One region of the Neobacillus terrisolis genome, then DNA from elsewhere that is predicted to be linked to it. Evidence: riboswitches for the same ligand, from Rfam matches in the RefSeq annotation. Region 1 holds a riboswitch; the other holds the start of a gene.
The links. Region 1 has a riboswitch for cobalamin ahead of ACI48O_RS01610 (HoxN/HupN/NixA family nickel/cobalt transporter). Riboswitches for the same ligand answer to the same signal wherever they lie in the genome.
Positions count from the first base shown of each region.

Region 2: it holds a riboswitch for cobalamin, as region 1 does, so the genes downstream of both, ACI48O_RS02930 (prenyltransferase/squalene oxidase repeat-containing protein) here and ACI48O_RS01610 (HoxN/HupN/NixA family nickel/cobalt transporter) in region 1, are expected to answer to the same signal.

Region 1 covers NZ_JBKFGH010000002.1:250,764-260,687, forward strand. The annotation lists gene cobK (precorrin-6A reductase) at 1-283, opposite strand, end outside; gene ACI48O_RS01600 (sirohydrochlorin chelatase) at 280-1,314, opposite strand; gene cobJ (precorrin-3B C(17)-methyltransferase) at 1,357-2,970, opposite strand; gene ACI48O_RS01610 (HoxN/HupN/NixA family nickel/cobalt transporter) at 2,971-3,780, opposite strand; cobalamin riboswitch at 3,882-4,068, opposite strand; cobalamin riboswitch at 4,238-4,431, opposite strand; gene ACI48O_RS01615 (DUF3147 family protein) at 4,582-4,959, opposite strand; gene ACI48O_RS01620 (DUF3147 family protein) at 4,972-5,337, opposite strand; gene ACI48O_RS01625 (formate/nitrite transporter family protein) at 5,337-6,167, opposite strand; gene ACI48O_RS01630 (DMT family transporter) at 6,461-7,402, shown strand; gene ACI48O_RS01635 (hypothetical protein) at 7,516-8,091, opposite strand; gene phaQ (poly-beta-hydroxybutyrate-responsive repressor) at 8,072-8,512, opposite strand; gene ACI48O_RS01645 (alpha/beta fold hydrolase) at 8,673-9,458, shown strand; gene ACI48O_RS01650 (polyhydroxyalkanoate biosynthesis repressor PhaR) at 9,611-9,924, opposite strand, start outside.
Region 2 covers NZ_JBKFGH010000004.1:165,019-174,942, forward strand. The annotation lists gene ACI48O_RS02900 (electron transport protein) at 1-1,583, opposite strand, end outside; gene menE (o-succinylbenzoate--CoA ligase) at 1,758-3,287, shown strand; gene ACI48O_RS02910 (group I truncated hemoglobin) at 3,392-3,754, shown strand; gene ACI48O_RS02915 (circularly permuted type 2 ATP-grasp protein) at 4,130-5,566, shown strand; gene ACI48O_RS02920 (alpha-E domain-containing protein) at 5,590-6,585, shown strand; gene ACI48O_RS02925 (transglutaminase family protein) at 6,582-7,454, shown strand; cobalamin riboswitch at 7,707-7,904, shown strand; gene ACI48O_RS02930 (prenyltransferase/squalene oxidase repeat-containing protein) at 8,044-9,291, shown strand; gene ACI48O_RS02935 (DUF4430 domain-containing protein) at 9,391-9,924, shown strand, end outside.

The sequences.
Region 1 (9,924 bases):
GAATGTAAGGAACGCCAGCGTTTTCCGCAGCGCTCATTGCATTTCGAGATGCTTCTTCCGCAAACGGGTGACTGGCATCGACGACAGCCTGCACTGCCTTTTCCTCTATGAAACTAGTCATTTCCACTGCCGTTAATCGACCAACTCGCACATCGATTCCCACCTGTTGCAGTTCCTTCGCTGCATTTTCTGTTACAACCGTGGCGATGAGCGGGTAGCCCGCTTCTTTTATTTTTAATGCAAGATTCCGAGCATCACTTGTTCCAGCCAGAACGAGAATCATGATGGCTGACCTGCCTTTTCCTTTTGGGAATGCTCGTGATGATCATCTGTATGATTGTGATCGTGGTGAGCATGGACATGACCATCGAGATGATCGTGGTCATGATGATGCCCATGATCGTGCCCCTGGCCATGATGATGTTCGTGATCATGATCGTGCTCGTGCCCGTGCCCATGATGATGCCCATGGTCATGATCGTGGTCATGATCGTGGTGATGATGATGTATGTGCTCCATCACGCCAAGACGATATTGACATGTATCGCAGTTCATTTTCACTTCATCCTTAAGCGCCTCATCGACTCGATCCATTAAAATCGTTTCTAATTTTGGATGAAAGCCGAAATAACCAGCCAGCTTGAATTCAATTCCAGGATATTTACCTTCAAAGTCAGAGATCATATTCTCAAGACGCTTGATTAAGATACCGGTGAACAAAAAATATGGTAAGATCACTACTTTTTTTGCCCCCAGGCGGATGCAGCGATCAATCCCTTCATCGACAAGCGGGTTCGTTACACCCATAAAAGCCGATTCTACGAAGTTATATTTTGTTTTTTCCCATAAAAGCCTTGCCATTTTGTACAAATCGCTATTGGCATCCGGATCACTCCCGCCTCGGCCCAATAATAAAATGGCCGTATCCTCTCCGGGACTGTCCACATCTTCCCCAATTTCCGCCAACCTTGTGGTAAGAATGGAAATGTTCTCTTCATGGATTCCAATCGGTCTGCCGTACGTGAATCCGACATGAGGATATTTTTGACGAGCCTCATCGATTGCTGCTGGGATGTGTATTTTTGAATGCCCTGCCGGTAAAAGCATGATCGGAATCACAACAATGTGGCTGGCCCCTTTTCCAACACAATTATCAATTCCCTGATTCACATTCGGGAGTTCAAACTCTAAAAAACATGTTTCGACTAGTAATGAAGAGTCCATCTGCTCCTTCATCTTCGCGATAAACTGTCGAACCTGATCGTTTCCTTCCTGATCCCTGCTTCCATGCCCAACAAATAAAATTGACTGCATTGTAGTTCCTCCCCTTATGTATATCTGATTGTTCGTAAACGTTTAATCACCACATGCAGCTGCTTCGACTTCCAGCTTTGGTGTAATATCCTGGTACACGAAACCCTGCACTTGTTTTACACGCTTAAAGAATTTGTAGAAGCGCTCATTTGGATATCCCAAGTCCTTATAATCTTGAATAATATTCTCGACAATGCTGACGATTTGTTCCGGTGCAATCCCTTCTGCTACTATTTGCCCGGGATGACCATTGCGGCCTACTGTTTTCCCGCCTAAAAATAAATCAAATGCACCTTTGCGATAAACAATGCCAATATCCTCTTTTACCGCTCCATAACATGCCATTCCACACCCGTTAAAACCAAGCTTAAGCTCCTTCGGAAGCTCCATCCCGCCAAGCCTGCTCTCAAGTTCCTCCGCGTAAGGAATACTATCCTTCTTGTCACCATCACAGAAATCACAAGCCTTTATCGTCAAGACATCCCCGACAGGTGCTAAGCTAAATCCTGCTTCAGCCAATCTTTCAATTACCTCGTTCGGATTATAAGTCGGAATTTGCAATTTTAAATGATGATCCTGCGTGTACTCCATGATTCCGTTCTCACCAACTACCTCTGCCAAAACTATCATTTGTCTAGCAGTAAATTTCTTATTGGCAACACCAGGGCTTACGGCCAATTCAAAAATGGTTTCCATGTCTTGCGGCGACACGTTCTGTTGAAACGGCTCCACATTTTCGCCATTCACCATTTTCAAAGCAAGTTCGGCCATTTCCCGGAAGGAAAGCTCCTCGTTATTGGTCGCTTGCAATACTGGTGCTGGATTTACTTGCTCAAGTGCCCACGGCTCGGCTTCCTTTTGCAAACGCTGGTGGAGCTTGAGCGGTTGCTCAGTTTGATTCAACGTATATTTCCGTTGATAGCCTCGCGGGGTAATCATTAAATCGTCATATAGAAACGTAGAGGAGTTCCCGATAATAACGGTCGTTAACATCCCGATCTCATGATTGAGCATTTCCTTTAAATTTGTGACGACAACCTGCTCACGGTCGCGGTAGGCACTTTTAACTAAGCCAACCGGGGTGTCAGGTGAACGATACTTCAACAGAATCTGTTGAGCCTCAGCAATTTGCCGTGTTCTACGGCCACTTTTCGGATTATAAAGGGCAATGACAAAATCTGTTTTTGCTGCTGCGTCAATTCGGCTTTCAATCAAATTCCACGGTGTTAAATGGTCACTTAAGCTGATCGTACAAGCATCGTGCATGACTGGAGCCCCTAGTAATGACGCACAAGAATTAATCGCGGAAATACCAGGGATGATTTCTACCTCAACACCGGTTTCTTTTTTCCAGCCCTTCTCAATCAGTACCTCGTAAATAAGACCGGCCATCCCATAAACACCGGCATCACCACTCGAGATAACCGCCACCTTATTGCCTCGCTCCGCTTGCTTAACAGCTTCTTGAGCCCGGCTCACTTCTTCAGTCATACCGGTACTAATAATCTCTTGATCTGTTAATAATCCTTCAATTAAGTCAACATACGTTTTATAACCGATTACCATATTACTTTCTTGAATGGCCTCTCTAGCTCTTTCTGTAACATGCGCAAAACTTCCCGGCCCAAATCCAATAACGAGCAGTTTCCCCTTCATCTAAATTCCACCTTTCAATATTTCAACGAGCATGGTGATTCCAAGCACTAAGCTGTAAATTCCAGTAACTAAACCAAGTAAAAGAAATAAGGATTTTCTTAATCGAGCCTTCATAAAACCCCAAGTAAGCAGGAAGGCGATTAGAACAGTTGAAATTAACAACCCGACCACAAACAAAATCAATTGAACGGTGGCTGCCGCAAAAGTATGATCTCCGGTAACATTGGTGAGGATCGTAATTTGCGTCGGACTTTCAACCCCTATTCCATGAATAACACCGATAATAAAAGCACTAATGATTCCGAGGTGCAAAGGGGTTAACCGTTTTTCAATCCCTTTTAGGTTTGTTTTTTCAGCACATTTTGCTAGAAAAAGAAAAATGATTTGCAAGCGGCTTTTATACTCGTACCCTTCTTTTTGTTGGAAGAGTGAATACATCATATATCCACCTAGAATCACAAGCGTGACCCCTACCAATAGTTCCATTTTTTGCCTGGTTTGTTCAGACATCTCTAATCCAAGGTAAATGGAAATAAATCCAATCGTAAGGACAATCGTGCCATGCCCTAATGCATACATCATCCCAAGTGATAGCTGCTTTCTTTTCTTCTTTTCACTGCCGACCATATCAGCAATTGCTGCAACATGATCCCCATCCATCCCATGGCGCATCCCAATCAAAATCGCTAATAGTGAATAAGTATATAATTCGATGAAAATCCTCCCCTTTTCGCTTACGTCGTTTTCAAATCGCTGTGTTGGACTTGCCAGTTGATTTCCGCTCCAATCAACAAGTGAATAAAAATCCAAATAAAAACACCCCTGATCAGCAGGGGTGCGTAATAAATACATGGCAAAGTTGCCAAAAAAGCATTTTATCAGCACTTCCCACCCATAAGCCCGTAGGTTTTAGAAGTGTCTAGGTTAAGGCAGGTCTCCTGACTATGGTTCATTGTTCCAATGCGTCTTCCCAATTGTTCTTAGTGACAAATGCAATGGAACTCCCCAATACAGTGGCGGGTACCGTGACGGAATTTAACCGTTCTTCCCTTTTCACGCAATCTATGAATTTTGCGCACCTTTTCCTAAACGATATGTAGTTTTTGTTAGTCATTTTCGGTTCTATTAGAAGTGAAAGCGCAGTTGAACCATGTTAAAACGTAAAAAAATCCGTCCAGCAACGCCTGGACGGATTAATATAAACGAAAACAATCAAAGAGACTCTTTAGGTGCTTCCGTTTCACGTTCTCCATCCCCGAAGAAGCTGAAACTAGTTTCAATTAAGATTGGTCTCCTGACTCGTGTATCTTCCTACTACAGGACCTTCCCGTAAACACTATTTCTTGATAGTGTTAAACAGTGGTTCTCCTGGTTCGTCCACACATACAGTTGCGGGGGCAGTTCCGGTTTTTCACCTGATTCCCTATTAAGCCACATGGCACCTTAATTGACTACTATATTAAATTATTATTTACATTTACACATTCCACATAGAACTAATAAACATATTATCTTAATTTTCTTCATATTTCAACATTAAAATATAACAAATGTCACTTCAACACAGCAAAGCGGCGGGGGACAGTCCCCCGCCGCTTTGCTGTGTTGAAGTTATTGTACAGCTCTTCTGATTTCCCGGGTTTTTATTTTTTCCCTTAAAGAGGCAACCGCAATCGAGCTTATAAGCCATAACAGAAGGCCTAAAATAATGCTCATGACCCAATCATGACTTGTTTGCAGAACGAGTAAAACAGTTGCCACACAAATAACTCCACCAATCATACCAAAAACCGAACCGTTTGCAATTTTACCTGCTTTCTTTGAACCCGATGCGAGTCCGACCATAAACACCGCTGTTAGCATGACAGCCGGAAACGCAGCAAAGATCCCCGCAAGTAATTCCCAAGGTGATAATACCGTGACTAAGTAGCTTAACATGACCGCTGTTCCGCCTAGTAAAAAACGAATCAATAATTCCTGCTTATTCATATTATCCACCTTTTAAAATATATAGGATGTAACGAAAACAACGATGATTGATACCGCAAACCAACAAATAACCGTTTGCACTAGACCTAATTTCCAGCCATGCTTCGGTAATAAATACCCTGCAATGATGGCCACAAGAATATTAACTCCCATCCCAATCATGGCGCCTTTTGACAATATAACCCAATGACTTATTAACTCTTCACCATTAAAATCCAACCGTGATGTTAGTAAAGCTGCCAAGTATACTGCCGGAAATGCCGCAAAGATTCCCCCTGCTCTTTCGCCCAGCTTTCTTGCCACAATAGTGGCGGCAACTACAGCTGATCCACCTAAAAGGAATCTTATTAACAAGGCACCAATTGAGATCTCCGTCACTACATTCCGCCTCTTTTCATCATAGCAACATTTGATTTATGAGCTGGAGTTTCTGTTAACACAAGATTTTTTTTATAAGCATGGTAATAAGCAAGAGCGACAAAAACAGAGCCACCCACTGCATTTCCTAAGAATACAGGTACAAAATTATGAAGGTATTCAAGCCATGTAAAGTGGCCGGCAAAAATGGCTGCTGGAATAACAAACATATTCGCAACAACGTGTTGGAATCCGATTGCCACAAAGGTCATTGTTGGAAACCAAATGCCCAATATCTTCCCTGTCATATCTTCTGAACCATAAGATAACCACACAGCAAGTGCTACCAACCAGTTGCAGCCAATTCCGGATAAGAAGGCTTGTATGAAAGTAGCTTCTAATTTATGTTCAGCAATAAAAATCGTTTTTTCAAGAAAAGGTCCTGTTTCTGTTAAACCTACAACATGTCCGAATACATAAGCTACAAATACTGCCCCAATAAAATTACTAATCGTAATAATCGACCAATTGGCAATCAGCTGCTTAAAACTTATTTTCCGAGCTAACCAGGCAAGTGGAACGGCCATCATATTTCCCGTTAATAGCTCGCCACCAGCAATTAATGTTAACACGAGTCCAATTGGAAACAGTGATGCCCCTAAAATAGTGCTGATTCCCGCAATGTCTCCGGTAAGCGGTGCAGTTACACGAATAAACAGCAAATAGCCCAATGAAATAAACGCCCCTGCTTGAAAACCTAATATGATTGATTTAAGTAATGAGTACTTTGTTTTTTTTGTTCCTGTTTCAACAGTAATATTAGCAATTTGTTCAGGCTTAAAAAAAGCCATGGTGATCATTCCCTTTCGACGAACAAAAATAATAGAAAAATAGTAAAATGTGAAGTTCGTCACAACTAAATCTTTTCCTTACCTATTTTAACGCATCTTTTCACACTAACCTTGTGAACTTTTTTCAAATGTTTTTGTAACGCTTTCATTGGTATTTCTAATAATATTTACCATCTAACTACAAGAAAAAGCGTTCTCATTTTATTTGGAACATCATTTCCAGATATTTTATTACCATATTAATTTTATTTGTATTACAATAAAACGTATTACTTTTTATAAAATTGAAAGAAGTGGAAGCATTGGCAGCTCGTCAAAAAAAATTAATCTATCTCACCTTAACTCTCGTCATGTTGGCATGGGGATTGAATGTTATTGCAACGAAGCTAATTGTCACTACCTTTATGCCAGTAACCATCACTGCTTTTCGAATATTTACTGCAGGAGTTTGTGTATTCGTCATCCTATTCTTTACAAGAAAAATTCGAATCCCGACAAAACGAGAATTACTGTTTATTCTGCTCGGCGGCTTCTTTAATGTGGTAGGACATCATTATTTTTTATCTATTGGACTTAGAAATACATCTGCTTCCAATGGTGGCCTTATTCTTGGAATGGGACCCTTATTAATTACCATTCTAGCCATTCTATTTCTAGGCAGTTCCGTCACGATGGCTCAAGTGGTGGGCATTGTCCTTGGTTTTTCAGGAGTCGCATTTGTAGTGTTGAAAAATGGAAATATTAGTGCGGTTTCACTTGGAGATTTGTATGTATTTATTTCAATTCTTTCGCAGGCGATCAGCTTTATTTTTATAAGTAAAATAGCCCGTTCATTGGACCCAAGATTAATGACGGGATACATGCTGTTATTTGGCTCAGTCATATTATTTATTATTAGCTTGATAGTGGAACCGGACGGATTAACAAGCTTGGCTCAAGGGTCATTCAACATCTGGGTTGTGTTTTTTGCATCAGCATTTATTGCAACAGCCGTAGGTCACATGGTATATAATTTTGCGGTTGGAGAAATCGGGGCAGCGGAGACTTCCATTTTTATCAACTTAAATCCCTTTTTTGCATTGATTGGTGCGGTAATCTTTTTAGGAGAAGAAATCGTTCCGACACAGATTATCGGCTTCATTCTCATCATCGCGGGCGTCATCATCGGCTCAGACATCTGGAAGGAAATGATGAAGAAATCCAAACTTAGAAAAGAAAAGCATTTAAGTGCTTAAAGATAATTAGCTAGGTGCCGTTGATTCGGAGACCAAATACCCTTTAAAACAAATAGGTGCCTGCCCCTGGTCACGTTACCAAGCTAACGTGCTGAGGGTCAGACACCTTGTTTTTATTTTGCGCTAATAAGCACCTTAACACTTTCTTCAAAGCGGTTCACAAATTGTTTTTGACTTGCACGGGCTAGTTTAAAGTATTCGTTCGTAACCTTTTGCCATCCGTTAAGTCTTTCACGTGAATAATGAACATAAGATTCACTATTTTCTTCAATGCTCTTTTCAAAGCGGTCAAACAAATCAAAAGTTGATTTAATTGGGGTAAGCGCAATTTCTTCTAATCGAGTAGATACGTCATTGAATTGATTGGTAAACTCGACACCACCCGCTTCGTTTGAAACTGGGAAATTATTTGAAATTTCTTTTACAATCTCATCATTCGTCTTTTTAGACTCGCGATATAAGCTGTTAAGTGATTTTCTGAATTCCTGATTTAATTTAATAACCTCTTTTAGCGAATTTAAGAAGGCATCTTCACGCTCTTCACGAAATTGTTTAGAACGCTCTAGGCTTTGTTCATACTGATCCCAAACTGTATCAACAAATAAATCAACTACATTTGTATCTTCGTTCGGCTCAACCTTTTTTTGGGCTGCTTTTAATACAACTTGTTCACTCTTTTTCGGATTCATTATTCTTTCTCCCCTTGTCCGCTTTTTTTTCTCTATTGGATCCTTCGTTTATAAAAGAAGGGATATAGAGCTCGAGAAAACTTGAATACATGTTAAAAAATTGATTTAGCATCGTTTGGTAGCTTTCCAATTGATTTGCATACCCCTTTAAATAGGAAACTCCCACGTCTGTAATCGTATAACGTCTTTTAGCAGGACCCGCACCTGTTGTATCCCACTCTGATTGAACTAAATTTTCTTTCTCAAGTTGGCGCAATAGTCGATATAAATTCCCTTGGTCAATCGTATGAAAGCCGAATGCTTGCAGCTTCTGGCTTATCTCGTATCCGTGAAGCGACATCCTGCTGAGAAGTAATAAAATAAAAGGCATTACAAAGTTTTTCGAAGGCTGAATGGATTGGGTTTCATTATTCTTTGTCAAGTGCTTTCCACCTCCACTTGTCTATATATGTATTTTACACCTATGGGTAATTTTGTGTCAATTAAGCATATATATAAATTAATAATATTTTTTCTAATTGATTACGATTCACCTGCGATGGGAATAAGGTGTACTAAAAACAAGTTGGAGGGATAAACAAGTGGGAAATTTCCTGATTAGTCGTTCCGGAATTCCTTTTTTACGCCTTGGTGCCGGTGAGCCTCTGATCCTTATTCACGGTTTAGGAGAAATGAAAGAAGGCTGGAACAATCAGTTCGAGCTAGCTGACCAATATGATCTCATTATCCCGGATCTCCGTGGACATGGGGATCACAAAAATACAGAAGGGATCTCCATCCACAATTTCGCACGTGACATCATTCATTTACTTAAAGAACTTAATATTGAAAACGCTCACATTTGCGGTCTATCAATGGGAGGGCTTGTCGCCCAAGAAATATATCGCCAAAACCCGAAATTTTGCCGCACATTGATGCTCGTTAGCACGTTTCACTTTATTCCGAAACAGCTTGGGCGTTTGCTTTATCGAATGCGAAAAACGCGAGCAAAGTCTGTCTCAATTGAAACCCAAAAGGAAATTGCCGCCCGAGTTTGTTTGTATTCATGGAGTGAGGAAAATTATAAGCATTTTCTTGATTTTTACAGACCTGACCAAGAAGCTTATATAAAATCGGTTGAATCCTGTATGAAGGTTAATAATTTATCGCTTTTGCCAAAAATAAAAATTCCAACACTCATTATTGGCGGACAATATGATGCTGTTACACCTGTTTGGATTCAATTTATGATGCATAAACAGATTGACACATCAGAATTTGTGATTATGAGAAACGCCGGCCACGCCTCAAAAATAGAGGCAAAAGAAGCTTTTAACAATGCGCTTCGAGGGTTTTTGGGCAAACAAAAACAAAAACCGGCATGCTAAGAAGGACTTTTCAAGCTCTAAGTAGATAAGGTCGGTCCTAGTCATTGCGTACTTCTCAAGGTCGAAACATACAAAGAAATTCATACAAAAGGGAAGGAATAATGTGCTCCTTCCCTGTTTATTTTAATGCTTGTCCACGATAAATATGCTCATTATTTCGAAGGAGCGGTAGAAACGGCAACAGCTGGTTCCTTTTGTTCACCTTTATCAATTAGCGTTTTAAGCATTTCAAATTCTTCCTTAAAGGTATTTAATTGGGTTAACTCTTTTTTCATTTCGATTAACTCGGATTGAAAGTTTTTCGTTTCAGCAAGCTCTTTCTTTGTTTTGACTAACTCTGTTTTCAATTGCTTTGTCAGTTTTATGATTTCCTTCGATACCCCGATTAGACTCTCAATATCTTTATTTGTAGCATTGATCCCTTCCTGAAGGCCAAATAGCTGTTCTTCCAAAGAATCTAATTTTT
Region 2 (9,924 bases), on a different contig from region 1:
TGTAAATAAGGGGCGCTCCAATATAATCCATAAAGGCTTGGAATTTTATAGGCACCTTTATTTTTGCCGTGTGCCCATCCTAGTTCTAAAGATTTTCTCTGCTGCTCGCTTAAAGGAATCTTTTTAACCTTTGGATTTTTTGGTATGGGTACAGGAGTCTCGGAGGAATAGAGTTTGGGATCCGCAAAATAAAGTTCTGTTTTTTTAAATCCTCCTGCCCTTGAAGGTTCTGTCCCAATTTCTTCTACCTTAACCAAACTGTTTTTCGTATAATACTCTCCGCTATGGCATGTAATGCAACCGGCCCTTGAAAAAATTCTTTGACCTTCCGCGTACACTGCATCATCACGCTCTAAACCCGTTTGTGGTGTCTTTAAAGAGTTCATATAAGCGGAAATGGCATTTAATTGTTCCCAAACCTTATATCCTTCTGAGCTCGGCAGCATTCCGGTGCTTGTGGTAAAGGATATTTTCGGGAATGTGACCGCTTTGACTAATGTATTGACGCCAGGATTGCCAGGAGTAGGATCAACGCTTTCGAAAAACTTGGAAGGCTTTTGATTACTGTTGGGATCATATCTAAACTTTTTGTTGGCTGCATTTTGCAGTATTGTTCCAATATAGAGCTCTTTATCAATGTTTAACACCGGTTCAGAGATTTCCGTTTGTGACAGAGTATCCATGTTTTGCCCATGGGCATTATTAATGGCAGCACTTAATCCCGTAAATGGTCCGATTTGCCCTTGACCGCTCCATCCGTAGGGATGATCGCCCAATGTAAAGGAATCGGGAATTTGAACTGGGTCGTTATTAAAATCTATTGTTGTATCATTGCTTCCTTTTGGCCATTTAACGAGTTCAGCGTCCACATATTTCTCTAATTTCTCTTTGTCGGGTAAGGAAATTTTCTGGGTGTTTTCTGTGTTTTCCTTAGTTTTAATAATAAAATCTTTAATGCTTTTCATTTCAGTGTGAGTGAAGTAACCAGCTGTATTGGTACCCATCGCAAGTGCCAAACCAACATCGACATCGGAATTAGGGACACCGGGTAGTACCTTTCCGTTATCATCTACGGTTGCATGACAGGCGGCACAGCTTACTCCTGCTTTTACTCTGCCTTGATCGACAACAAACTTTATCCCTAAAGGAAGAATGGACCCTTTGGCAACGTCTAGGCCGGTACTAATTAACTCCCCTTTTTTAATCGATCTATTACCTGCTTGAAATGATTGGGCCGCTTCGACCTTCAGGTTTGATGTTCCTTCCCCCTTTAATCTTAAGATGGCTTTAGAAATATTTGGAATCGTTAATGCCCCATCAAATAATCCTAAAATATCAGTGAAAAATACCTCGTTTCCGAAAGACTCTTCAAAAAACATCTGCTTTCCTAGTTGAATTTGCTCATCTGATCCAGCTTCTTCATCAGAAGAAATTGATTGCACCTTTGCAGACCCTTGGTTTTTATTCACTATTTTTTCATTAGGAGGTGTATAGGCATATTCAAACGTTGTAAACCTAAAAACTCCAAAGCCGAGTCCGATTAATGCCAAGAAAATGACTAATGTACGTACTAGTCTGTTCATTTAATTACCCACCTTAAGAGCTTAATTCCTTTTTATTTTCCACATAAGTATAAATTTTAAGCACTTATTTTCCTTTTTTGTGCTTTAATCATTTATTTCTTTTAAATAACGTGTAACTTGGATGTAACTTCTTTTTCTTAAGATTGGAATATTAAGAAAGAGGGAGAGATCACGATGTGGCGGGAGATAGATTGGATTGAAAATAGAGCAAGTTTATCGCCGGATCAAACAGCGGTTATTGATGCGGATCAAAATCAAATCTTCACCTATGCTCAGATAAATTCTAGAGCAAGGGCTATTGCTGCGTGGCTTGTCAAAAGGGGAGTCCGAAAAGGAGACCGTATCGCCCTTTTGTCCCCTAATCATATTGCCTATTTTGATTTATTGTTTGCTTGTACCAAAATAGGTGCCGTATTTGTTCCGCTTAATTGGAGATTATCAGTAGACGAGCTCAACTATATTTTGGCTGATAGTTCACCGATCCTAATGGGTTACCATTCTAAATTTCAAGATAAAATAGATGAATTATATACAGATAAAGACAAGATATTTTGCATAAACAATAGTGAATTTAATGAAATTGTAAATGGACAATATTGTTTAACAGTAGATACTTTGGTTGCTGAAGAGGATGCAGCGCTAATTATTTATACGGGGGGAACGACGGGGAAGCCGAAAGGGGTAGTCCTTGCCCACCGCTCTATTCTGTTTAATGCGATCAATACGATCCTGAGTTGGAGTTTAACCGATCGAGATTGTACGTTAACGAGCATGCCTATGTTTCACACTGGAGGGCTAAATGTCCTGTCCCTTCCACTTTTATTGATGGGGGGGAAGGTGGTTATCACAGAAGCGTTCAGTCCGGTTAAATCGATTGAATTTATTAATGAATACAAGTGTACAATTGTTATCTTTGTGCCGACGATGTACCATATGCTTTTTGAAACAAAAGAGTTTCAAAATAGTTTTTTCCCTTCCATTAAAACCTTCCTTTCTGGAGGAGCACCTTGTCCATTGGAGGTTTATGAGGTTTTTAACAGAAAGGGAATTGCCTTTAAAGAAGGATACGGATTAACAGAGGCAGGACCAAATAACTTCTTCATTGATCCTGTCGTAGCCAATCAAAAAAGAGGTTCAGTGGGCAAGCCGATGCTTTTGAATACTATTAAGTTGGTTACGGATGATGGTCGTGAAGCGGAACCGAATGAAGTAGGTGAAATTATAATAAAAGGAAAGCATGTGTTTGATCATTATTGGAACAATACCCTGGCAACGGAGGAAGTATTTCAAGATGGGTGGCTCCATACAGGGGATTTAGCAAGAAAAGACGAGGAAGGATTTTTTTATATTGTCGGTCGAAAAAAAGATATGATTATTACTGGTGGAGAAAACGTGTATCCTCTCGAAATAGAGAATTGGCTGGGATCCCATTCAGATATCATCGAGGCGGCAATTATCGGAATACCTGACGAAAAATGGGGAGAGGTTGTAACAGCTTTTGTTGTTGCTAACTCAACGACAATCACAGCGGAACAATTAGTTTCTTTCTGTGAATATAAGCTTGGCAAATATAAAATCCCGAGGAAATTTATTTTTCTTCCTGAATTGCCGAAAACTCATGTTGGGAAAATTGATAAAAAGAGACTAAAAGAAATAGGAATTAAATTTTTAAATATGAATTCTACCAAGAATAACAATACATGAAAATAGACTGATTTCTTTAATAATGGAAAATAGTATAATTGAGAATAAAAACCAGATTTGTGTGGAAATCTTAAAATTGTAACCATTTAGAAGGGGGATAAAAAATGGAAGAGAATCTTTACGAAAAGCTAGGTGGGGAAGAATCTATTCAAAAGGTGGTAGACTATTTTTACAATGACCTCGTGTTAAAGGATGACAGAGTTAATCAATTCTTTGAACAAACTGATATGGAAAAACAACGAAGACACCAAGCTAAATTTATTAGCTTTGCCTTAGGTGGACCCAATCAATACACTGGACAATCGATGGCAAAGGCACATGAAGGAATGAACCTCCAGCCAGAACACTTTAATGCCATTGCTAATCATTTGCATGACGCCTTGGCGCATTATGGAGTAAGTGAAGCTGACATTGATCAAGCTTTAACGAAAGTAGCTTCATTACGGGATGACATTTTATATAAATAATTTTTATAAATAAAAATACATAAAATGCGGCTTTGGATTGAGTTCCAGGCCGTTTTTTTATTGTTTTTAAGGTAAAAGGCCAAAAGATCACAAAGAGCTCAACAGATAGCAGAATAGTAAAAAAACAATAAATTTACAGAATATTTAAATTTGAGACATTGACAACACCTGTTGGCGAGTGGTATCCTCATGTTAGAAAAACTTACATATTAAGTAAAATGATGTAACGCATAACAATCTATTCTGTAACCAATTGATATAAAAAAACTTTTTTTGTTTTATGTGATAGTATTTCTGACATAATTCGAGTTTTTATGACAAATCCTGATTATTTCCATTGGTTTACTTTAGAAAAAAGGATGAAGGAGGAACATCATGTTTTCAAACTATGAATTTGAACACACCTTTGATGAAATGATTAATGAGGAAGGGGAAATACGAACTCATTATGAACATGTTCATGACTTGATTAGCAAGATGAAAGGAAAAGAATTAGAAGAATTACAACAATCGATGCAATCTTACATGATGAAACAAGGTGTAACCTTTACTTTATATAATGGTGAGGAAGGCGATTCATTAGAACGGACCATTCCTGTAGATATCATTCCCAGGATCATCCCTGCAGATGAATGGAATATGATCGAAAAAGGAATAAAACAACGAGTGACGGCAATGAATCAATTTATTCGAGATATTTACCATGAACAAGTCATCCTCCGTGAGGGGATCATTCCTCGAAAAATGGTCATATCCAATCCATATTTTCTTCCAGAAATGATGGGGGTCAGTGTTCCAGGAGATATATATATTCCCCTTTCCGGAATAGATTTAATTAGAGATGAGTCAGGACAATATTTTGTCTTAGAGGATAACTTGAGAACTCCTTCCGGTTTGTCATATGTATTTAAAAATCGCTTTTGGATGCGCCGTCTTGTTAAGGATTTATTTTTTCAACATAAAGTTCGCCCAATTGAACATAGTTTAAATACATTTTTATCTGTATTGAGAAGCCTCTCTCCAAATAATAAAAAAGATCCAGTGGTTGTACTATTGACACCTGGCAGTTATAACTCCGCTTATTTTGAACATACATTTTTAGCGCAGCAAATGGGAATTCCCCTTGTTGAAGGTAAGGATTTAAAGGTAATGAATCAGAAGGTTTATATGAGGACGATGAAAGGACTTCAGCAAGTAGATGTTGTATATCGGCGTGTTGATGATGATTTTCTTGACCCGTTAAGCTTTCGTTCGGATTCTGTCTTAGGGGTTCCGGGGATAATGAATGCTTATCGTGCAGGCAATGTGGCGATTACTAATGCACCAGGTACAGGTATTGCAGATGACAAAGCAATCTACACCTATGTTCCTGACATGATTCGTTTTTATCTTAATGAAGAACCTATTTTAAGTAATATTCCTACTTATATATTATCTAGAAAAGATGACTATGATTATGTGTTATCGCATTTGTCTGAAATGGTTGTAAAAGAAACTTCATTATCAGGCGGGTACGGGATGTTGATTGGTCCAAGCTCCACCGAAAAGGAAATCGCAGATTTTAAAGAAAAAATAATAAAATCTCCTGAAAAATATATTGCACAACCAACTATTAATCTATCATGTGTTCCTTCATTGGTAAAAAACAATATTGAAGGAAGACACGTCGATCTAAGGCCTTTCGCCTTTATGGGAGATAAACAAATTGATGTTCTTCCAGGAGGATTAACAAGAGTGGCATTAAAAGAAGGCAGTCTTGTTGTTAATTCATCACAAGGCGGAGGAAGTAAAGATACTTGGGTACTATATTAAATTTATAGAAAGAAGTGGATAGTATGCTAAATCGTGTAGCTGAATCATTTTATTGGATAGGACGTTACACAGAGAGAATTGATTATACTGCTCGTTTGGTTGATGTTAATTTATATGCTCATCATAGATTGTTAGATAAGCAGAATCATGCTATTGATCTTGAGGGAAGAATGGCTGGTGTTTTATCAAATATCCCTTCTGAAGCACGAGGGAAAATAGATTTACAGCCAAGTAATCTTCTTAAATATATGACATTTGATCGTAATTATCGAAACTCAATATTAAATTGTCTTAGTATGGCAAGAGATAATGTCAGGTCCGTCAGACAATATGCTACTAATAGAATGTGGGATAAGATTAATACTTTTTATTTATGGTTATTAGGTCAAAAAGGTACAGAGCAAACCCCATTTCTTTTCTTTGAAAAAATTCGCAATGAGGTTTTGTTGTTTCAAAGTATTGCAGATTCTTCCATGCTTCATGAAATTGAATGGAGATTTATGCAAGCTGGTGAGCAATTAGAAAGAACCGAAAACGCTGTACGAATGATGCAGATGTTTCTATATTCTATTAATGGGGATACTTTGAAGGATATTTATGGTGATTATCATCGCTTGATCACGTTATTGGAAAGTGTAGATGGCTTTGAAACGTTTAGAAGAGTCCATAAAGATGAAGTGAAGCTGGATAAGGTGATTGAGTTTCTTTTTCTAAATCCAGTTTTCCCGGGTTCTGTTTATTATTCGCTATATGAACTGGAGGAAAATTTGAAAGGTTTGCAAATTGAATTTCAATTGGATCACTTAACAAAGGTAATTCGACAGGTTAATCGCTTGAGAGCGTTAATTTATCAATGTCTTGATTTAAAAGGAAAGACGTGTGAACAGCATCGTGACTTCCTTGCGAATATTGTTACTGGTTGTAACCAAATCGGCCAAGAAATAGAGAAGTGTTTTGTTTATGACAGAGAGGAAGAAGTAATAGAGAACTTACCCCGGAAGCTGGCTGAAATGGTATGAAATTGGAGATTTTTCATCAGACAATTTACACCTACAAAGAATCCGTGGAGGACAGTGTCAATGAAATCCGTTTGACACCCCGAACAGATTCCCGGCAATCATGTGTAAAGCATTTGCTTACGATTGCCCCGGATACCGAGTTATTTTCTTATCAGGACTATTTTGGAAATGTTGCTCATGCCTTTACTGTTAACAAACCACACCGAGAGCTTGTCATAAAATCTCACTCTTTGGTTGTTACCCATGAGACAGACCAAAATGTGTATAATCTTTTGCCTTTAAAAAAAGAAAAAGAAATTATCAAGAGTGAACCGTTTCAGAATACCTTTGCAGAATATTTAAATGGGACTTCTTATACATTTATCACCGAGGAAATTAAAAAATATGCAGCGACACTCCCTGATGTAGAATCTTCTGGGAGTGTCTACCAGCTATTAAGAGATATTTCAGAAACGATTTATTCATCGTTTATATATGACCCTAATGCAACACATGTTCATACGACAGTAGAGGAAACGGTAAAGCTTAGAAGGGGCGTTTGCCAGGACTTTGCGCACTTAATGAGTGCTGTTTGTCGGATTAAAGGGATACCGTCTCGATACATAAGTGGATATCATTTTATCGGAGATCTTCAAGGGGGGCACGCTGATTATAACCAAGCCTCACATGCATGGGTTGAAGCATATGTACCTGGAATCGGCTGGGTAGGTTTTGATCCAACCAATAACGGTCTGATTGATTGGCGATATGTGAAGGTTGGCCATGGCCGTGATTATCGAGATATTGTTCCAGTAAAAGGGATATACAAAGGGACCGCGAAACAAACATTGTCAGTGGAAGTGGATGTGAAAGTGGTAAAAGATGAATAACTAAGTTGTGCACAGCTATGGAAAAAAAACAAACCGCATTGAGATTAATGCGGTTTGTTTTATTTATGAATAATAGTGGGATACATTAAGCATACTTGGGATGTTGAAGTACGTCAACTTGTTTCATTCGACGGTTAACATTAAATGTCGAGTTGATTCAACATATTTTTTAAAAAATCAGAAAATACTACACAAAAAGTTAAAAAAGATATACAATGAAGTCGATAATTTGTATAATGAAAAATGATATTAAAATTAGATTCATAAACAGGTGCTAAAATCTTCTATAGATTACAGATTTAAAGCTTAATAGGGAAGTTTGGTGCAAGCCAACGCGGTCCCGCCACTGTAAATGGGAGCAACCTATAATTTGCCACTGTCGTTAAAGATGGGAAGGCATAGGGAGCAATGATCATGAGCCAGGAAACCTGCCTGTTTTTTTCACCAAATGCCTACGTGGATAGGAGGGTGTTAAGACAGGGACATATTTTTTGTTACTGCTTAACTTGCAAAGACCTCCTCCTAGTAATTTAGGGGGGTTTTTTTGTGTGGTAATTTTTAATACTTTAGGGAATGGAGAGTCGGAGAAATGAAAGTGAAAAGAAATACGAAAATTTTCCTTGTTTTATTAATGTTGTTGTCCATTTTTAAAGGAGGGTTTCAGACGACAGCGCATGCAGCTGAACAAGGAAACCTAATAAAAGAAAATCTTCAAAAATCTGTTAATATTGGTTCAGAATACTTGATAAATAATAAAGTATTTGAATGGGATGTAATTGTTGCTTTAAAAAAAGCTGGTAAAAAAGTTCCGGATACATATTTGTCAACTGTAACTCAAGAAGTAGTGGATAAAAAAGGGGAACTAAACAGTATTACCGATTATGAAGGATACTCAATGGGAATTTTAGCTGCTGGAGGCGATCCAACAAACATCTCTGGTTATAACCTTACCCAATCAATTTATGAAGGGGATGTAACTAGTGGAGGACAGTTATTAAATGGTGTTTATTCTGCACTTCTTGCACTAGATAGTGGAAATTTTGCTATTCCTGAAGATGCGGCTTGGAATCGAGAAAAGCTTATCAATGAATTAGTTGACAATCAATTTGAGGACGGAAGTTGGAGTTATAATTATCAAAAAAATAGTTGGTTCGATATTGATACCACTGCTCAAGCATTAACAGCATTGGCTCCTTATCAGGATCAAGATAAAGTTAAAGCTGCGGTAGACAAGGGATTATTATTTATTAAAAATCATCGTGAATTGTTGAAAAATAGTGGTTCTGCATCGGCTGTTATTGTGGCACTTTCAGCATTAGGCATTGATGCAAATAGCGCTGATTATGCTGTTGATGGGGTAGGTTTAGTAGAATATTTAATGACATTTCAAAATGATGATGGTGGATTTTTCTGGGGATTTATTAAAGATGGCGGGTGGAGTGAAGAAAGTGATTCCATTTCAACGAAATTTGCTTTCCCTGGACTTGTTGCTTACCAGCTATATTTAAACAATAGAGGTTCATTGTATAATTTACTGGTACCTGGTATGGATCCAGAACAACCAACAACACCAGAGCAACCAACAACACCGGAACAACCAGCAACACCAGAGCAACCAACAACACCAGAACAACCACAGCAAAGTAATCAACAAACTGAAACACCAAACACAGTAGTGAATCAAACACCAACTACAGCGGATGCCGCGAAAAATACAGCAGAAGGTCAGCTCCTTCCAAATACTGCAACAAATGGGTACAATACATTATCACTGGGATTATTGATTATGTTCTTAGGGTTGGGAATTTATATGATTGGAAAACGTAAACGGGCATAACATCAAGATGAATCCTCTTGTTTCTAACAGGAGGGTTCCTTTTTTCAATGAATATTTTTTATGTTAGATTTTATTAATGAACATTAGGAGGGAAGTAACATGCCCCAGCTATGGATATATACAAAATTAATGTTGGTAATAATACTTACCTTCAGTCTCTTTGGATGTGGGAATTCTGAAACAAATAAGGTGGATAGTCCAAAGGTAGAAAAATTTGAGCAGTCCAAGAAAGATAGTAAAGAGAAGAAATCAGAAGAATCAAAAGAAGATTCAAAGGAAGAATCAGACGAACAATCCACAGTCAATGAGAGTAATATGGATATAGAAAATGGCGCAAATGAACAAACGCAGTCAGAAGCAAATGTAGAAAGCAAACAATCAGCTTCAGCCGTGGTAAATAAAGCACCAACAACAACCTCTGATAATAGAACTAGTAATTCAAGTAATGTTACCGATAATACAACTACGAACCAGCAAACATCCAATACAAACAGTGGAACAGTTGCTCCAGCACAACCCGTGGAACCAACAAACCCTGAGCCAGTTAAACCAATCGTAACAATCTCTATTATTGGTCCAAGTGGTCATGGGACCATTATCGGTGAAACGAAGGAAACGATTGATGAAGGTGCG